2 linked regions of the Spiractinospora alimapuensis genome follow. The protein of the gene in region 2 interacts with the protein of the main gene of each other region in a pairwise test. Links are inferred from orthologs where the notes say so. Each region holds a gene or a part of one and is shown on either strand. Other genes may lie near its edges.

The links.
Region 1: the proteins of rpe (region 2) and eno interact in binary tests that used the Escherichia coli proteins (3 or more experiments, as listed by UniProt). The link is inferred for Spiractinospora alimapuensis from one-to-one orthologs.

Annotation. Positions count from the first base shown.
Region 1 is NZ_CP072467.1:4,661,353-4,671,210, forward strand. The notes cover bases 4,271-7,264. They hold eno (phosphopyruvate hydratase), read left to right. Parts: upstream 4,271-5,122; coding sequence 5,123-6,406; downstream 6,407-7,264. Other genes in these bases: J4H86_RS21910 (sulfite exporter TauE/SafE family protein), read right to left, coding at 4,271-4,939; J4H86_RS21920 (FtsB family cell division protein), read left to right, coding at 6,474-6,887; J4H86_RS21925 (DUF501 domain-containing protein), read left to right, coding at 7,013-7,264. In the rest of the region: mfd (transcription-repair coupling factor), read left to right, coding at 1-1,356; J4H86_RS21895 (SurA N-terminal domain-containing protein), read left to right, coding at 1,498-2,262; mazG (nucleoside triphosphate pyrophosphohydrolase), read left to right, coding at 2,270-3,013; more of J4H86_RS21910, read right to left, coding at 4,013-4,270; more of J4H86_RS21925, read left to right, coding at 7,265-7,546; J4H86_RS21930 (Ppx/GppA phosphatase family protein), read left to right, coding at 7,549-8,520; J4H86_RS21935 (NAD(P)/FAD-dependent oxidoreductase), read left to right, coding at 8,834-9,858. UniProt on the Escherichia coli protein: Catalyzes the reversible conversion of 2-phosphoglycerate (2-PG) into phosphoenolpyruvate (PEP). It is essential for the degradation of carbohydrates via glycolysis.
Region 2 is NZ_CP072467.1:1,121,998-1,131,615, forward strand. Bases 3,042-5,795 are described here. They hold rpe (ribulose-phosphate 3-epimerase), read right to left. Parts: upstream 4,884-5,795; coding sequence 4,200-4,883; downstream 3,042-4,199. Other genes in these bases: J4H86_RS05215 (bifunctional 3,4-dihydroxy-2-butanone-4-phosphate synthase/GTP cyclohydrolase II), read right to left, coding at 3,042-3,176; J4H86_RS05220 (riboflavin synthase), read right to left, coding at 3,245-3,862; J4H86_RS05230 (DMT family transporter), read left to right, coding at 5,070-5,390; J4H86_RS05235 (TetR/AcrR family transcriptional regulator), read left to right, coding at 5,393-5,795. Also shown: J4H86_RS05200 (AAA family ATPase), read right to left, coding at 1-498; J4H86_RS05205 (PH domain-containing protein), read right to left, coding at 925-1,383; ribH (6,7-dimethyl-8-ribityllumazine synthase), read right to left, coding at 1,376-1,888; more of J4H86_RS05215, read right to left, coding at 1,914-3,041; more of J4H86_RS05235, read left to right, coding at 5,796-5,956; J4H86_RS05240 (serine hydrolase domain-containing protein), read right to left, coding at 5,988-7,604; J4H86_RS05245 (LysR family transcriptional regulator), read right to left, coding at 7,777-8,694; J4H86_RS05250 (DMT family transporter), read left to right, coding at 8,862-9,618. UniProt on the Escherichia coli protein: Catalyzes the reversible epimerization of D-ribulose 5-phosphate to D-xylulose 5-phosphate.

The sequences.
Region 1 (9,858 bases), 3.5 Mb from region 2 along the record:
ATGGAGGGGCTGCGCGACGGCACCATCGACGTGGTGATCGGTACCCACCGGCTGCTGTCGACCGACATCCGGTTCAAGCAGCTCGGGCTGATCATCATCGACGAGGAGCAGCGGTTCGGGGTCGAACACAAGGAGTCCCTGAAGCGGATGCGCACCCAGGTCGACGTCCTCGCGATGTCGGCCACACCCATCCCGCGCACCCTGGAGATGGGGCTGACCGGGATCCGCGAGATGACGACCATCCTCACGCCCCCGGAGGAACGCCACCCCGTCCTGACCTTCGTCGGCCCCTACGAGGGCAACCAGTTGGCCGCGGCGATCCGCCGGGAGCTGCTGCGTGAGGGACAGGTCTTCTTCGTCCACAACCGAGTCGCCTCGATCGAGAAAGTCGCCGCGCAGGTCCGGGAGCTCGTGCCCGAGGCACGCGTCGCCTACGCCCACGGCCAGATGAACGAGAGCCAGCTCGAACGGGTGATGGTCGACTTCTGGGAGGAGAAGTTCGACGTCCTGGTGTCCACCACCATCGTGGAGTCGGGCCTGGACGTGCCCAACGCCAACACCCTGATCGTGGACCGCGCCGACACCTACGGGCTGTCCCAGCTTCACCAGCTCCGCGGGCGTGTGGGGCGTGGCCGGGAACGGGCCTACGCCTACTTCCTCTACCCGCCGGAGAGGCCGCTGAGCGAGACCGCCTACGAACGCCTGTCCACGGTGGCCCAGCACACCGAACAGGGCGCGGGCATGTTCGTGGCGATGAAGGACCTGGAGATCCGCGGCGCCGGCAACATCCTCGGCGCGGAACAGTCGGGGAGCATCGCCGGCGTCGGTTTCGACCTGTACGTCCGCATGGTGGGCGAGGCGGTCCGGGAGCTGCGGACGGGGGGTCCGGTCGAGGAGGAGGTCGAGACCAAGGTCGAGCTCCCGATCGACGCCCACATTCCGCACGACTACGTGCCCGGGGAGCGGCTGCGCCTGGACGCCTACAAGCGGATCGCCAGCGTCGGGGGACCGGAGGACATCGTCGCCATCCGGGAGGAGCTCTCGGACCGGTACGGGGAGCCGCCCCAGGAGGTCGACAACCTCTTGGAGGTCGCACGGTTCCGGGTCCGAGCCAAGAAGGTCGGCCTGACCGACGTCGTTCTCCAGGGGAACCAGGTCCGGTTCGCGCCGGTGGGTGAGCTGCCGGAGTCGCGCCAACTACGTATGAGGCGCATGTACCCCAAGGCGATCCTCAAGCAGGCCACGCAGACGCTCTTGGTGCCGATCCCCAAGGCCGGTGGCCTGGCCGGCAAGCCACTGCGCGACCTCGAGCTGCTGCGGTGGTGCACGGAGCTCGTGGAGGCCGTGCTGGAGTAGCCCCCGTCGTGTCAACCCCGGCGGCGACGGGTTCGCCGGGACCGATGCGGCGAACTTGATCGATTCCCCCTAAGCTGATGCGCGTCGTGTGTTGTGTGCGTCACGTGTGCCCGCTGTCGCCGTGAGAAGGGTCGTTCAATCGTGCGTGTCTCCGCCGCTGTCTGTGGCTCCTTGGGAGCGGCCGTCCTGATCGCGATCGCGGGATGTTCCCCGCAGCAGGCGGGCGCCGTCGCCGTCGTCGGCGACGACCGGCTCACCCACGACGAGGTGCGTTCGGAGATCCAGGACCTTTCCGAGACCCTCCCTGACGGGATGGATCTCACCGAGGAGGACCGGACCGCCATCGCGGCCGGCACCGTCGGCGGATGGGTGGCCGAGCGGCTCCTCGACGCCATCGCGGAGGACGACGGGATCGACGTCAGCCAGGACGCCCTGGACGCGAAGGTCGACGAGCTGGGTGGTCCCCAGGCCCTGGCCGCCAACGGGATCGGCCCCGACTCGGTGGACGAGTTCGCCAAGTTCCAGATCCTCATGACGGCGATGCTGCCCGCCGACGAGGAAGCGCAGCTCCAGGCCGAAGTGGAGTCCCAGGTTCGGGAGCAGGGCACCCTTCAAGGGTTGGACGGCGACGAACTGGAGGAGTTCGTTGAGTTCAATATGCAGCAGCTCTGGCCGCAGACGCGTGGCCAGGAGGTGCAGCAGCGCATCTCCACCCGCGTCGAGGAGCAGATGGACGTCACCGACGTCGACGTGAGCGGGCGGTACGGCGTGTTCGACGAGCAGACCCTGGGGATGCACCAGGGCGCGAGCGCGTCCACGACGGCCGGCTGGGACCCCGACGAGGCCGTGGACACGGGCAACCCGTTCGAGGACATGATGGAGCTCCAGGGAGCCAGCGGTGAGTGACGAGTCGATGCCCGCGACCTCGGCCCGTCCGCCGTCGGACGACCAGCCCGAGCTGGGGGCACGCCTGCTGGACCTGGTGCGGGTCATGGACACCTTGCGCGTGAAGTGCCCGTGGGACGCCGAACAGACCCACGAGACTCTCGCCAAGTACCTGGTCGAGGAGGCCTACGAGGCCGTCGAGGCCATCGAACACGGTGACCCCGCGACGCTGCGGGAGGAACTGGGCGACGTCCTGCTGCAGGTCGTGTTCCACGCGCGCGTCGCCCAGGAACGCGACGACGGCTTCACCATCGACGACGTCGCCGCGGCGATCGTCGCGAAGCTGGTGCGGCGCCACCCCCACGTCTTCGCCGAGACCCAGGTCGAGGGGGTCGACGACGTTCGCGCGAACTGGGAGACGATCAAGGCCGCCGAACGCGCCGCCAAGGGCGAGGAGGACGCCTCCGTCGTCGCCGGTGTCCCCTTCGGCCAACCGGCGGCGCTGCTCGCCTACGAGCTACAGAAGCGCGCCGCGCGTAACGGGATCCCCGAGGACCTCATCGCCGGTGGAGACGACACCGGTGCCGCCCTCTTCGACGCCGTCGCCGCGGAACGCCGGGCCGGATTCGACCCGGAGATGGACCTGCGCGCCGCGGCCCGTGGCTTCGACACCCGCGTCCGCGCGGCCGAGACCCGCGCACGCGCGGACGGCCACGACCCGCGTTCCCTCACGCACGCCCAGTGGCGCGAGTACTGGAGCGCGCGAGGCTGAGTGGCCGTGGTCGGACAAGTGGGGACCGCGCGGAGTCGGGGCGTTGGCGGCGTTCCCTTCGGCCAACTGGCGCTCCTGCTCGCACGCGAGCTGCGGAAGTGCCGGGCGTAACGGGATCCCTGATGACCTCATCGCAGGCGGCGATGACACCGGTGCCACCCTCTTCGACGACGCCCAGCGTCAGTGGGGCCAAGGCCCGCGCACGTGTGGACGGTCACGAGCCGCGTGCTTTCACGCACGTCCAGTGGCGTGAGCACTGGATCGCGCGGGGCTGAGTGGCCGTGGTCGGACAAGTGGGGACCGCGCGGAGTCGGGGCGTTGGCGGCGTTTCCTTCGGCATCGCCGGCGGCGACGGCACCGGTGCCGCCCTCTTCGACGCCGTCGCCGCGGAACGCCGGGCCGGATTCGACCCGGAGATGGACCTGCGCGCCGCCGCCCGTGGCCTCGACGCCCGCGCACGCGCGGACGGCCACGACCCGCGTTCCCTCACGCACGCCCAGGGGCGCGCTGTCTCGGCCGTGTTCGTCGGTGGAATCGTCGTCCGCTCCGTCCGGCCGAATCCGGCCGGGGATGGGACTGCGGTGTGGAGATCCGTGTCCGCCGTGGGTGAGTCCCTGGCACGGGTTCGACCGGGGCGCGACGGATCGGGCCGTGGCCATTATCCGCGTTGTGGAGCGCGCGGAGCTGGGCGGCTCTGGCCGGAAGCGGCGGCACCACGCCGCACAGGGGTCGAAGCGCCATATTCGTCCAGGTGGCGAAGTGGTTCATCCGGTCATGGCGGCGATGCGCGTCGGCGGACGGATCGAATCACGCCGGTCGGACGGCCTGGATCTGTGCGTTGCGCGGTATACGGGGGTTGGGGGAGTCGGGGCTACGGGGCATGCACTCAGGGCAGTGGTGACGGTGAGCGGCGACCCGCCGGAGCGTCCTTGGCCGGAGGCGGACACGACGGCCCCGAGCCGGCTCACAGGCGCCGCGTGTCCACACGCCTCGGGCCCGTCAGGCGGCCGGGGACCGTGCCGGCTCGGTGTCCCGTTGGTGTCGCAGGTGTTCCCGGGTGGACCACAGCACCGCCGCGCCCCATGCCAGGAGGAGCACCGCGTAGACGGCGAGTTGTGTGGGGGCGCGCATCGTGAAGGCCTCCATGCGCATCACGTTGTGCGCGTTCGTCGTGAGGATGAGACCGCCGACCAGAGGGCCGAGCATGCGTCCGGGGATCCGGTGCGCCAACCACGCCGCGATCGGCGCGGCGACCACTCCGCCGAGCAGCAGCGCGCCGACCCAGCCCATGTTCACGCTGCCCAGGCCCAGACCGAACGCGAAACCCGCACTGCCGGCGAGCACGACGACGAACTCCGCGACGCTGATCGATCCCACGACCTTGCGCGGTTCCAGCCGTCCGGTGGCGAGCAGCGCCGACGTCCCGATGGGGCCCCACCCTCCACCACCAGTGGAGTTCATGAAACCCCCGACGAACCCCAGTGGTGCGAGGAACCGATGGGCGAGCACCCGTCCGACCATGTCCTTGGGCGGTCCCCAGACCGTGAACCGGACCAGGACGTAGCAGCCGAGCACCAACAGGATGGTCGTCATGAGAGGCCGTGCGGCCTCCGTCGACAGCCAGCTCAGGAAGAACGCCCCGCCGAAGGCCCCGAGCGCCCCACTGACCGCCACGCCGCGCACCACCCGCCAGTCCACGTTCCCGAACCGCCAGTGCGCGAGCGCCGACACCGCTTGGGAGCCGACCTGGGACAGGTTCACCGTCGCCGACGCCAGGGCCGGCACCGTACCGATGGCCAGCAGGAATGACGTGGACGTGACGCCGTACCCCATGCCCAGGCTGCTGTTGACGAGCTGTGCGAGAAAGCCGAGGATTCCCAGCACCACCAAGCCCTGCACGCGCTCCTCCTGGTTCTCTCCGGCCACCAACGACGGGACCCCGCCCACGAGCGGACACGTGTGGGAAATGTACCGGGACGACGGGTGCGCCCTGTGTCGATAGGCTCACCTTGGCACGCCACATGCGATGCTCGGGCAAGGGCCGGTGGCTCCGGCGGCAGTGAGTCGGGGTCGAGGTCACCCCCTTCCACAGAACTGAGGAGTACAACGGTGCCGTCGATCGAGAGTGTGACTGCCCGGGAGATCCTGGACTCCCGCGGTAATCCGACGATTGAGGTGGAAGTCGAGCTGGACGACGGGACGGATGTTCGTTCCGCGGTTCCCAGCGGTGCCTCCACCGGGAAATTCGAAGCCGTCGAGCTGCGTGACGGCGGCGAGCGCTACGGCGGCAAGGGCGTCGAGAAGGCGGTCACCGCGGTCGAGGACGAGATCCAGCCCGCGCTGCTGGGCGCCGAGCCGGACGAGCAGCGTCTGGTCGACCAGACCCTGATCGACCTGGACGGGACCGCCGACAAGTCCCGCCTGGGTGCGAACGCCACTCTGGGCGTCTCTCTCGCGGTGGCCCGCGCCGCCGCGCAGTCGGCGGAGCTGCCCCTCTACCGCTACCTGGGTGGCCCCAACGCCCACTGGCTGCCGGTGCCGATGATGAACATCCTCAACGGTGGTGCCCACGCGGACACCAACGTCGCCATCCAGGAGTTCATGGTCGCGCCGATCGGTGCCGAGACCTTCGCGGAGGCGCTGCGCTGGGGGACCGAGGTCTACCACGCGTTGAAGGGCGTCCTGAAGGGGCACGGCCTGTCCACCGGCGTCGGCGACGAGGGCGGGTTCGCCCCGAACCTGGACAGCAACCGCGTCGCGCTGGACGTGATCGTGGAGGCGATCCAGAAGGCCGGCTTCACCCCGGGCGGCGACATCGCCCTCGCCGTGGACGCCGCGGCCAGCGAGTTCTACGACAACGGCGCCTACCAGTTCGAGGGCCGTTCTCGCAGCGCCGAGGAGATGACCGCCTACTACGGCGAACTCCTGGACGCCTACCCGCTGGTGTCGCTGGAGGACCCCCTGTTCGAAGAGGACTGGGAGGGCTGGAAGCACCTCACCGACCAGCTCGGCGACCGCGTGCAGATCGTCGGCGACGATCTCTTCGTCACCAACCCCGAGCGGCTGGAGCGCGGCATCACCGAAGGGGCCGCCAACGCCCTGCTGGTGAAGCTCAACCAGATCGGCACCCTGTCGGAGACGCTGGACGCGGTGCACCTGGCGCACCGCAGCGGCTTCGAGTGCATGATCAGCCACCGTTCCGGCGAGACCGAGGACACCACCATCGCCGACCTCGCGGTGGCCACGAACGCTGGTCAGATCAAGACGGGAGCCCCGGCGCGCAGTGAGCGCGTCGCGAAGTACAACCGTCTGCTGCGGATCGAGGAACAGCTCGACGACGCCGGCGACTATGTCGGCGCCCGTGCCTTCCCCCGCTTCCAGGCGGACGGCTGAGCGAGTGGCACAGCGTGAGACGCGACCATCCCGCCCGGCTCGCCGGGCGGGACCGGGCCAGGAGCGGGTGCGACCGGCACTGACGAGCCGGGCCGCCATCCTCGCCCTCGTGCTGTGCGCGGTGACGCTCAGCCTCGCCTACCCGCTGCGCGAGTACATCGCGCAGCGGTCGGAGATCGCCCAGCTCCAGGAGACACGGGCGCATTTGGAGGACAGCGTCGCCGACCTGGAGCAGCGCCGAGAGGACCTGACCTCCGACGAACACGTCGAACAGGAGGCCCGGACCCGGCTCTACTACCAGTACCCGGGCGAGAACGTCTACGTCGTGGTCGACGAGAACAGTGAGGACACCGGAGACCAGGTCCAGGACGGCGACTCCGCCGAGACCTGGTTCGCCCGGCTCTGGCGTTCCGTCGGCGAGGCCGACACCACCGACGCCCCCGTGGACGGCATCCCCGACGCCCAACCCCTCCCCCGCTGACGGGCGAGGCGGTTTCACGTACCGTGCCAGCGCCGGCGGCGCGGCGTCCCGTCCCTTCCGTCGGGTTTGGCGCGTCCCGCGCATTTGATCAGGTGTGGGACCGGACTGCTGGTAGCCTCGCCGGAGTGACGACAGCAGAGGATGTGGCCGCGATCCACACGCAGTTGGGGCGGCCGCCGCGGGGGGTACGGGGCGTCGCGCACCGGTGTCCCTGTGGGCAGCCGGACGTCGTGCGGACAGCGCCGCGGTTGGAGGACGGCACCCCGTTTCCGACGCTCTACTACCTGACGTGCCCGCGGGCGGCCTCCGCGATCGGGCGGTTGGAAGCCAACGGTGTGATGCGGGAGATGACCGAGCGCCTGGCGACCGACCCGGAGCTTCGCGAGGCCTACGGCAAGGCGCACGAGTCCTACCGCGCCGACCGGGATCAGCTCGCCGCGGAGGACGGAATCGAACCCCTCCCACCGGGTATGCAGACCACGGGTGGAATGCCGACCCGCGTGAAGTGCCTGCACGCGCTGGTCGCCCACGAGCTGGCCGCCCCGGGGGAGAACCCCCTGGGTCGCGAGGCTCTGGACATGCTGGAACCGTGGTGGACTGACGGTCCTTGTGTCGCCTCGTCCGACGAGGACGGCACCGAGGCCGGGACTGAGGAGTGAAGATGGATCCCGTCGCAGCGATCGACCTCGGCACCAACTCGATTCGGCTTCTCATCACGCAGCAGGTGGACGGGGAGAGCGAGGACCTCACCCTGGTCGACTTGGTGCGCCGGATGGAGATCGTGCGGTTGGGCCAGGGGGTCGACCGGACGGGAGCGTTCGCTCCCGAGGCCCTGGAGCGAACGTTCGCGGCGCTGCGCGAGTTCGCCACCGTGATCGACGCGCACGGTGTGGAGCGTTCCAGCGCCGGGGTGCGGATGGTCGCCACCAGCGCGAGTCGCGACGTGTCCAATCGGGACCAGCTCATCCGCGGTGTTCGTGACATCCTCGGCGTCGATCCGGAAGTGATCACCGGTGAGGAGGAAGCCGAGCTGACCTTCCTCGGTGCCACGGCCGAACTGGAGGCCACGCACGACTTCCAGCGGCCCTTCCTCGTGGTCGACATCGGCGGCGGGTCGACGGAGTTCGTCCTCGGGCAGCACTCCGACGACGCCGACACGATCGTGCGGGCGTCACGCTCGGTCAACATCGGTTGTGTGCGCATGACCGAACGTCACCTGCGCGAGGACCCGCCTTCGGCGGCGGAGATCGCCGCCGCCACCGCCGACGTCGACGCCGCACTGGACGAGGTGTCCCAGGTCGTTCCACTGGGCGAGGCCCGTACGGTGGTGTGCGTGGCCGGGACCGCCACCACGGTCGCGGGGATCGCCCTGGACCTGCCGGCCTACGACCCCGAGGAGATCCACCACGCGCGGGTCTCCGTGGACCGCACGCGCTCCATCGCCGAGGAACTGTTGGCGATGCCACGGGACCAGCGCGCCGCGCTGGGGGTCATGCACCCGGGACGAGTCGACGTGATCGGGGCAGGGGCGCTGATCCTGCAGCGCACCGTGGAACGGACCAAGGCGGGGGAGTTCGTGGCGAGCGAGCACGACATCCTCGACGGCGTCGCGTTCAGCCTGCTCCACGTCTGAGCCCGTGCCCGCTCACTCAGCGTGAGCCGGGTCACCGCAGTCGCCGCGCAGATCACATAAACAGGTCTCTGACCTGGCCAAACGGCGTGTCCGGCTGGCATATTATGGTCTAAACCACTTGATGCGGTCTTTCCTCGCGGCATGAGCTTGTGAAAGAATGCACAAGCGAGGATGGCAGGTCTGCCATTGGATGTTCGGGAAGCCAGACCAAAATTCTTCCCGGAACTAGGGCCCAACGTGACGTTCGAGAAAATTCTTCGAATATTCACGACCCCGGTCGGGGTGGGTCTGCGACGCAGGAGGACTGACGCAGATGAGCGCAACCCAGGAGAGGAACTACCGAGTCGTCCCTGGTGGCGACGAGGCCGCACGCATCCCACACATCCTGATCGTCGGTGGGGGATACCTGGGAATGACCACCGCGCTGCGCCTTCAGCGCAAGCTGGGCGCGGGGGAAGCGCGGATCACGGTCGTCGACCCCAGCTCGTACATGACCTACCAGCCGTTCCTTCCGGAGGCGGCTGCGGGAAGCATCCAGCCCCGTCACATCGTGGTGCCGCTGCGCAAGGTGCTCAAGCGCGTCAAGGTGCTCACTGGTCGCGTGGTCCGCATCAACCACGAACGTGGCGTCGTCGAGTTCGAACCCGAGGCGGGGGCGAACCGAGAGATCGCCTACGACTACATCGTCATGGCCGCCGGCGCGGTGTCGCGCACCCTGCCCGTTCCGGGACTCTCGGAGTGGGGGATCGGCATCAAGACGATCACCGAGGCCACCTACCTCCGTAACCACGTCCTGCAGCAGCTCGCGATCGCCGACTCGGCCGAGGACCCGGCGCTGCGCAAGAAGGCCCTGAACTTCGTGTTCGTCGGAGGCGGGTTCGCCGGCGCCGAAGCCATCGCCGAGCTCGAGGACATGGCCCGCGACGCCACCCGCTTCTACCCGTCCATCGGAATCGACGACCTGCACTTCTACCTCGTCGAGGCGGCCGACCAGATCCTGCCCGAGGTGGGGCCCGAGGTGGGGCGCAAGACCCTGAACCAGCTACGGCTCCGGGGTATCGACGTGCGTCTCTCCACTCGTCTGGAGTCCGCCGTCGACCAGCACATGGTGCTCTCCGACGGCACCGAGTTCGACGCGGCGACCCTCGTGTGGACGGCCGGCGTCAAGCCCAGCCCCATCGTCGAGGCCAGTGACCTGCCACGCGGCCCGCGCGGGCACGTGGACACCACGGAGTTCCTCACCATCCGCGACACCACCAAGGCGTTCGCCGCCGGGGACAACGCCCAGGTGCCGGTCCTGGACCAGCCGGGAACCTACTACCCGCCGAACGCGCAGAA
Region 2 (9,618 bases):
GGAGAGGAACTCCAACAGGAACGCCTCGAACTCGTCGTCGGCGCGGTCGATCTCGTCGACGAGGAGGACACTGGGCGCGGCGGAAGCGGACTCATCCTCCCCGCCCAGGGCGCGCAGCAGTGGCCGCGTCAGCAGGAACCGGCGGTCGTACAGGCCACGCTCCAGCTCCTGGGTGTCGTGCACCCCCGCGGCCTGGGCGGCGCGCAGGTGCAGAAGCTGGCGGGGGTAGTCCCAGTCGTAGAGTGCCTGGCTCGCGTCGATGCCCTCGTAGCACTGCAGGCGGATGGGCTGGGTGCCCAGCACGCCCGCCATCGCCTTGGCGAGCTCCGTCTTCCCGACGCCCGGCTCTCCCTCCAGGAAGAGCGGTCGCCCCATCCGCAGCGCGAGAAACGCCGCGGTCGCGGTCCCCTCGTCGGCCAGGTAGTCCTGGGCGTCGAGCAACCGCACCAACGCGTCGGGAGAGCCGATCGCCTCCGTACCACCCGGCTCGGCCGCCATGTGCTCCCACCTTTCGTCGTCCGCCCTGATGCCAGGTTATTCTCCCCACTCGCGTTCCGGGAGTAGCCGGGTCGGGCGCCGTACGTCCTCGCAGGCCCGAGGGGCCGACGAGGAGTGGGCTGTCGGCGATGTCGCGTTGAGGCCCGGCCCGCGTGGCCAGGACGCCGCGCCGGCCGGGGTTGGGGCTGGTGCCTCGGTGCTGTGTCCTCGAAGGCTCTCGGTTGGGGAGCGGCTGTCGCCCCTACTGGGGCTGCCTCGCGGATCCTGCCCCAGCAGGGGCCCGGGCTTCGGTTCGCACGGCGATCCGTGACGGGCATCCTGGGTGGCTGTCCGAGAGAACCGACACGGGCGAACGCCGTCCCGGCGGTCGCGAGCCCGTATCAGCCATGACCGAAGACGCGAACGTCACGATCTGTCGTCGCCGTACTAGATCTCCGGTTCCTGGGCTTCGCCGCGTTCGTGGAGGAGAGCGATGAGTTGGGCGAGGTCGTCCTGGGCACGGGGGCCGTCGCTGCGTTGGATGCCCATGGCGACGATGGACGTGCCGTCGGCGAGGTCGAGGGTGGGCCAGGGTTCGCCTTCGGGCATGCGGACGTCGACGATCTCGGGCCACTCCAGGATCCACGTCCGGATGATGTTCACGACCCGCAGGCCGTCCTCGGTGGCGGTGATGCTCGCTCGGGCGAGGAAACCCATGACGACCGCGCCAACAAGGCCCAACAGCACGAGGCTGACGCGGTCGACGATGGTCCAGTTCGGTGGAAGGATCACCGCGAGGATCACCAGGGTGACCATGATCGCGACGGCCAGGACGCCCATGACGACGCGGATGCGGCGAGGCCGCCACACCATGGGAAGAGTGGTGTTCGCGGAGTCGTCAGCCACGGACCGACTCCCCCACCGGGCTCTGGGCGTCGGCGCGCAGCGTCCGAAGCACAGTGGCGGTGTCGATGGCCGCGAGGGTGGCGTCCCGCCCCTTGTCCTCGATCGACCCCGGCGCGCCGCTGCGTTCCCGCGCCTGCTCCTGGGTGTCACAGGTCAGCACGCCGTTGCCGACGACGGTCGCCGTGTCCAGCGCGACCTGGGTGAGCCCCTGCGTGACGGACTGGCAGACGTAGTCGAAGTGGGGTGTCGCCCCCCGCACGACGCAGCCCAGAGCGATGACCGCGTCGTGGGTGCGGGCCAGCTCCTGGGCGACGACCGGGATCTCCATCGCACCGGCGACCCGGGCCACCGTCGGCGCCGACACCCCGCTCTCCGTCGCCGCCTCCGTGGCGTGCGCCAGGAGGAGGTCCACGATCTCGGCGTTCCAGCGGGACGCGACGATTCCGACCCTGAGATCCGCCGGCGCGGACACCGGTGTTTCTCCCGGCCGTCCGGTTGTGCTCACTGCTTCCTCCGTGGCTGTTGGTGCGTCAGTTGACGGCGGCGACGCCGGGCAGCTCGTGCCCGAGACGTTCCCGCTTCGTCTGCAGGTAACGCAGGTTGTCGGGGGTGACGACCGTTGGCAACGAGACACGCTCCACGACCGAGACTCCGCCGGCCGCCACGCTCTCGACCTTACGGGGGTTGTTCGTCACCAGGCGCACCCCCCGCACTCCGAGGTCGACGAGGATGTGGGCCGCGACGGTGAACTCCCGCGCGTCGGCGGGCAGGCCGAGTTCGAGGTTCGCCTCCACCGTGTCCGCGCCGGCGTCCTGTAGGCGGTAGGCGGCGAGCTTGCGCAGGAGACCGATCCCGCGTCCTTCGTGGCCACGCAGGTAGACGATGACCCCCCGGCCCTCCTCGGCGATCCTCTCCATCGCGGCGTCGAGCTGGGTGCCGCAGTCGCATCGGTGGGATCCCAGGACGTCACCGGTGAGGCACTCGGAGTGGATGCGGGTCGTCACCGGTTCGCCGTCGGCGACGTCGCCCAGCACCAGGGCGAGGTGTTCCGCTCCGTCGATCCGTCCCCGGTAGCCGACCAGGCGCCATTGCGCGTGGCGGTTGGGCAGGCGCGTCTCAACCTCTCGCTCCACCTGGCTCTCGGTGCGCAACCGGTGGTCCACGAGCTGCTCCACCGAGACGAGGGTGAGTCCGTGCTCGTCGGCGAACTCGCGCAGCCGAGGCAGGCGCGCCATGGTTCCGTCGTCGTTGACCACCTCGGCCAGCACTCCGGCCGGGCGTAGGCCAGCGAGCCGTGCCAGGTCGATCGCGGCTTCGGTGTGTCCGCGCCGTTCCAGGACTCCCCCAGCGCGGCCGCGCAGCGGCAAGATGTGCCCGGGCCGCACGAAGTCGGTGGGCTGGCTGGTCGCGTCCCCGAGCAGCCGGATCGTGTGCGCGCGGTCGGCGGCGGAGATCCCGGTGCTGACGCCGTGGCGTGCGTCGACCGTCACGGTGTAGGCGGTGCGGAGGCTCTCCTCGTTGTGCTCCACCATCAGCGGGAGGTCGAGCCGGTCCAGTTCGTCGCCGGGCAGCGGGACGCAGATGACCCCGGAGGTGTAGCGGATCATGAACGCGAGCAGTTCCGGCGTCGCCTTCTCCGCGGCGAAGATGATGTCGCCCTCGTTCTCGCGGTCGGTGTCGTCCACGACGACCACGGGCTTGCCGGCGGCGATGTCGGCGAGCGCGTCGTGGACCGAGTCCAGTGCGACGTCGTCTCCGGGCGCCGATCCGCGAGGTGCCTCGGTTTCGGTCATGGCCTGTGCCCCCTGTGCTGCGCGTGCCGCGTCTGCTGTGGTGTGTGCGTGGTCGACGGCCGTATGACTCATCGCTGCGCCTCCCGTCGCGCTCCCGGACCCAACATTCGTTCGACGTACTTGGCGATGACGTCGACCTCGAGGTTGACGAACGCGCCGTCCGCGGCTCGCCCGAGTGTCGTGACCTCGCGGGTGGTGGGAATGAGACCCACGGTGAACGACTCGTCGTCCACGGCGGCGACAGTGAGGCTCACCCCGTCGACGGTGATGGAGCCCTTCTCCACGACGTAGTGGGCCAGGTGGGTGGGGAGGGAGAAACGGACGTTCTCGGCGTTGCCGTCCGCGACCCGGCCGAGGACCTCCGCGGTTCCGTCCACGTGGCCCTGCACGATGTGGCCGCTGAGCCGGTCGGAGACCCGTGCCGCGCGTTCGAGGTTGACGCGCGCGCCGGCCGTGAGGGCTCCCAGCGTGGATCGGTCCAGGGTCTCGGGGATGACGTCCGCGCTGAACCGCGCGTCGCCGGGATCGACCACGGTGAGACACACGCCGTTGACCGCGATGGAGTCTCCGGCTTTCGCGTCCGTGGTGACGTGAGGGGCGTGGACTGTGAGGCGTGTGGTCTCGCCTTCGGCCGCGTGCGCGACGTCGACGACCTCGCCGAGTTCTTCGACGATCCCGGTGAACATCTCTTCCCGCCGTTCCATCGCTGGGCACGGCTCCGGGATGTCGGGACTGTGTCGCCCCCGGGGTTGGTTCACGTGTCGGCACGCGCACGAGAAACGACCCCCCGCGCGCTGCCTCCCATCCGGACTTTCACCGTCGGTCCCGGAATTCCACCGGATCAGCCGGCCGATGGCATCGGCCGGGTCGCGGACTGTCACCGCCGGTTCGGATTTTCACCGACCCCGGAGCACGCGTTGAACGTTTGCTGTAACAAGTGTGCCATGGGGATCTGTTCCCGACACGGAGAGGTGGCTCACACGCCCCACCGTGGACTCGGGGTTCTGTGGCGGGGTGTCGCCCTCAGCGGTGCTGGTGACTGACGGAGAGCCCTTGTTCGGCTCGGGCCCGCAGGTCACGGACCGCCGCGTCGGGGTCGGCCTTGCCGTAGACGGCCGATCCGGCGACGAAGACGTCGGCTCCGGCTTCGGCGCAGCGGCCGATGGTCTCGGCGTCGACGCCGCCGTCGACCTGGATCCAGAGCTCGGTCCCCCGGGCCTCGACGTGCTCGCGCGCGGCCCGGATCTTGGGGAGTACGAGGTCGAGGAACTTCTGTCCGCCGAAGCCGGGCTCCACCGTCATCAGCAGCAGCATGTCGGCCTGCTCCAGGAGGCCGGTGTAGTGGTCCAGCGGGGTCGCCGGGTTCAGCGCGAGCCCCGCGCGGGCGCCCGCGTCGCGGATCGTGCGCAGGGTGCGGACCGGGGCGCTGGCCGCCTCGGCGTGGATGGTGACGCTCCCGGCGCCGGCCTCGGCGTAGTCCGGTGCCCACCGGTCCGGGTCGGCGATCATCAGGTGGCAGTCCAGGGGAAGGGACGCCGCCTTCTTCAGCGACTCCACCACCGGGATCCCCAGGGTCAGGTTCGGTACGAAGTGGTAGTCCATCACGTCGACGTGAAGCCAGTCGGCGGAGGTCGCCACCGCTTCGGCCTCGCGAGCGAGGTGTGCGAAGTCGGCGCTGAGGATGCTGGGAGAGATCTGGATCGCCACGCCCGGGAGTCTAGCCGTACCGCTCGGTGCTCGGCTCCGGGGCGCGGCTCCGTGGCCCCGTGCGGCGAGGGGACCGGCGAGACCCATCTCACAAACTTGCGCGTTCGCTCCACTTTACCGGCGGCCGTAACATCTGGAGCAATCGCTCAGTTTTCTCCCACCGCTCGTCCCCACTGGAGCCGCATCATGCCCTGGATCCTTCTCGGCTTCGCCATCGTCCTCGAGGTCATCGCGACCACGTTCCTCAAGCTCAGTCACGGCTTCACCCGGCTCGGCCCGTCGATCGTCGTGGTCGTCGGCTACCTCGGGACCTTCTACCTGCTCTCGCTCGCACTACGCGACCTGCCTCTGGGCGTGGCCTACGGAGTGTGGGCCGCCTTCGGCGTGGCCCTGGTCGCGATCGTCGGAGCGGTCTTCCTGGGGGAGGGCATGACCTGGATCCAGGTCATGGGTATCGTCCTGGTGGTGGCGGGGGTCGTGGCACTGGAGATGGGTGGCAATCACTAGGCATGCCGACCGAGGAAGCCGAGCTCAGCGACGGGCGACTCCGTAAGGGGATGCGCCGGCGTCGCCAACTCCTGGACGCGACCATGCGGGTCATCGAGCGCGACGGCGCCGGCGCGGTCAGCCAGCGCGAGGTCGCCCGCGAGGCCGGGGTCCCGCCCAGCGCGGTGACCTACTACTTCCCCACCATCGACGAGATGCTCGTCGCGGCCCTCACGGCGACCAACGACACCTACCTCGCCCGACTCGAGGAGTTCGCGACCGCCGCGCGACCCCTGGAGCTCCTGGCCGAGATGATCGCGGAGGCCAGCGACACCCACCGGGCGCACACCGCGGCGGAGTACGAGCTGTTCGTCATGGCGGCGCGGCGCCCCGACATGCGCGAGGAGCTCTCGCGGTGGCTGGACGCCATCGACGCGTTCCTCCTGCCCATCGTGACCGACCCGGTGCGACGCAGGGGAGTCTCGGCCGCGGTGGACGGCCTCTTCCTCCGGACCCTGAGCGTGGGCGAGGGCACCGACCCCGCCGACGTGCTCGCGGTGCTGGAGAACCTCACCCGTACCCCGTGAGGCTCCAGCACCGCCACCGGCGGGCCCCCGCTCAGCTCAGGTAGGCCGCTCCCAGGGCCCAGGCCATCGCGACGCCGATCACCAGCGAGACCATGACCGACAGGCCGAAGCAGGTCAGGCGCAGCCATCGGAAGCGGGCACGCACCGTGGGGGTGTACGGCCACAGACCGATCCCCACGACCAGCGCCGCGACCACCACCGCCAGGCAGAGCGCCCACACGACGGGCCCCACGAGAGCCAGACTGCCCAGGCGCAACGCAAGGAGCATCATGGCGAGGGCACCCAGTGGCATGGAGATGATCCGCAGCCGGTCCAGGGGGCGTTGGCCGATCAGGGTGCGACGGCGCAGCATGAGGGTGATCGCCAACAACGCCGGGACGACCATCATGAGCAGCGTCTGGACGACGAGGGACGGCTGGTTCGTGGGGAGGCCCTGGAGCGCCGGCGGCACGTCGTCCACGCCCAGCGCGGCGGCGGCGAACGGCGCCATGTCGACGAGCATGGTGTTGGACAGGGCCACGACCGCCGTGTCCCCGCGGTAGCCCATAAACGCCATCGACCCGTTGGTGGTCCCGCCGTGTCCCACGACGTCGTCACCGTCCGAGGTCGGGATGATCCACCAGCCCAGCCCGTGACCGAAGTCCAGGTCCCCGTCGCCCTGCCAGGCCTGGTCCAGGGAGGACAGGCCGGGGGCCGACCCGTCCCGCACGGCGTTGAGGAACCGCGCCATGTCCGCGGCGGTGGTCCAGGTTCCCGCTCCCGCGGCCACGTACGTCGACGCCGACCACGTGGTCGCGGGCGCGCCCCGCTCCACTCGCGGCGGCGCCCCGCCCTCGGGCATCGTGTCGACATCCGTGCCGAGCATGACGGTGTCGTCCATCCCCACGGGGTCCAACACACGTTCCCGGACCAGTTCTGGGTAGTCCTGGCCGCTCTCCCGCGCCAGTGCCTCGCCCAGCACCGCGAAGCCGTAGTTGGAGTAGACCCACTCCCCGGGTTCGACGAGCCGCGTGGTCTCCAGAGACCGCACCGGGTCGGGCAGGTGCCGGAAGGCGTCCAACGCAGTCGACGACCGGTACGTCGCCCCCGCGATCGCCTCCGCGGGGATCTCCGCCAGCCCGGAGGTGTGGGTCGCGAGCTCCTGGAGCGTGACCTCGGCGACGGCGGGGTCGGCGAACTCCAGTTCGGGGAAGACCTCGCCGAGGGTCCGGTCGAGGTCCGTCTCGCCGTTCTCCACCATGTCGGCGAGGGTCATCCCCGTGAAGATCTTGAAGATCGACCCGGTCTCGAACGGCGTGTCGACGTCGGGCTCGGTGCCGCCGTCGGTGGTCCCGCCGCTGACGACCTCCGCCTCCCCGTCTCCGCTCTGCCGCGTGACCACCATGCTCTGGGCGAGACGGTCCCGACCGTCGAGGGCGTGGACCACGCTGTCGGCCAGCTCCCGATCACCACGGAGCTCGAAGTCCGCCCCTCCCGAGTTGGGTATCGCGACATAGGCGACGGCGCCGACCAGGAGGCCGACCAGCAGCGCGGCCAGCCAGACGCGCCGCGACGCCGAAGCTTGGCGGGCGGCACGCTTCTGGGTGAGCTTCGACGGATCTGGGGTCACCTCAGGGGATGGGGCCTCGGGAGAGTTCTCAACGGTCATGACGACACTGTCCCAATGGCGTGGATCTGTCGGTAGACGTGCCTGTCACGCGACGGCGGTGCCCCACGCACGCCCCGAATGTGACGGGAGGGAGGGGACTCACCATGACAGACGTCATCACACCCCTGGCGACCAGGGACGATCCGTACCCACCGACACGGGTGGTGCGCGCTCACTCCGACACCGGGACGCCCGCCTCCGGGAGCGGCGTCGCCCCCAGGGCCGCCAGGCACGCCCGCACCGGCGGTCCCGCCGCGGCGGTCCGCCACACGGCGTGGATCTCGCGGCGCAGGTCTTGGCGAGGCGACACGAAGGCCACTCCCGGCGGTGTGGGTTGTCGACCCATGTCGGGGATGAGCGCGACCGCGAGGCCGTGGCTGACCAGTGAGAGCTGACTGGGAAACTCGGCGAGCCAGTACGGGATCCGAGGCTCGACCCCCTGCCCACGGAGTACCTGGACCAGGGCCTCGTAGGGTTCCGTCCCCGGTGGGCAGCTCGTCCACCGCTCCTCAACCAGGTGTCCCAGGTCGACGGTGTCCTCACCGGCCCTGTGATGGGCTTCCGGCAACGCGACGTCGACCCGTTCACTGATCAACAGGGCACGGGAGAGACCGGCGGGGAGCGTCAACGGACGGTTCGACCAACTCTCGACGACGAGGAGGTCGAGCGCGTCGTCGAGCAGGCGGGGCAGGAGGTGGATGACCTCCCCGTCGCGCAGGGAATGGCTGAGCCGAGGGTGACGGCGGGTCAGCGTGGCCAACGCGTCTGGCAGCAGGGCGCGCACCGCGCTGCCCACGGCTCCCAGGCGCAGCGACCCCAGGACGTCGTGGTGGAGGTCCGCGAGATCGCTCTCCGCCTTGGTGAGCTGACCGAGGACCCGCGCCGCGTGTTCCGAAAGCACACGCCCGGCGTGGGTGAGGCGCACGGTACGCCCCTGGGGCTCGAGAAGCCGGTGACCGGCTTCCCGTTCCAGCTTCCCCAACTGCTGCGACACCGCCGACGGCGTCATATGCAGTGTTCGCGCGGCGGCCGCGATCGAGCCGTGCTGGGCGACAGCGGCCAGCGCACGCAACCTCTCCATACTCAACACGAAAGCGATACTAACGAGAACGCATTAGGAATCAACGCTTTTCCTTTTGGGTCCGTGGCACCAAGCTGGAGGTCATGACGACGGACGAGGTGATGGGATCAGGCGTACCCCGGGGACAAGGCGGACCCGAAACGTCCGACCGACCGCAGCGATCGGCGGTGCTCCGCATGATCGGCTCAGCGGCGTGCACCTCCTCGTCCGGCGCGTTCGTCAAACTCGGGGACGTGACCGCGGGGACCGCCGCGTTCCTCCGTTGCGCCCTCGCCCTGCCGGTCCTGTTGCCGATGGCGCTGCGCGAACGGCGTCGGCACGGCCCGCGACCGACCCGGCTCCACGTGACCGACGTCGCGGCCGGGCTGCTGCTCGGTGTCGACTACGTCTTCTGGGCCGCGGCCGTCCACCACGTGGGCGCCGGCATCGCGGCGGTGCTCATCAACATCCAGGTCGTGATCTTCCCGCTGTTGGCCTGGATGGTCTCCGGCACCCGGCTGAACCGTCGGTTCCTGCTCTCGGTCCCGGTCATGCTGTTCGGGGTCGCGTTGTCGGCCGGCGCCCTGGGCAACGCCGAGCCCGGCAGCGATCCGATCGCCGGTGCCGTCTTCGGTGTCGCCGCCGGGATCAGCTACGCGGGTTACCTGTTCCTGCTGCGCCGCGGCGGTGAGGGAAAACACGTGGCCACCCCGGTGTTCACCTCCACCGCGGCGGCCGCCGTCGCCGCGGTCGCGCTGGGCCTGCCCTGGACCGGAATCCAGTTGGACCTGAGCTGGCAGACCTGGGGATGGATGATCCTGCTCGCCCTCGCCGGACAGGTCCTCGCCTGGATCCTCGCCGCTGAGGCCCTCCCCCGCCTGACCCCCAACGTCGGCGCCACCCTGCTCCTCCTCCAACCCGTACTCGCCGTCCTCATCGGCCTCGCCTTCCTCG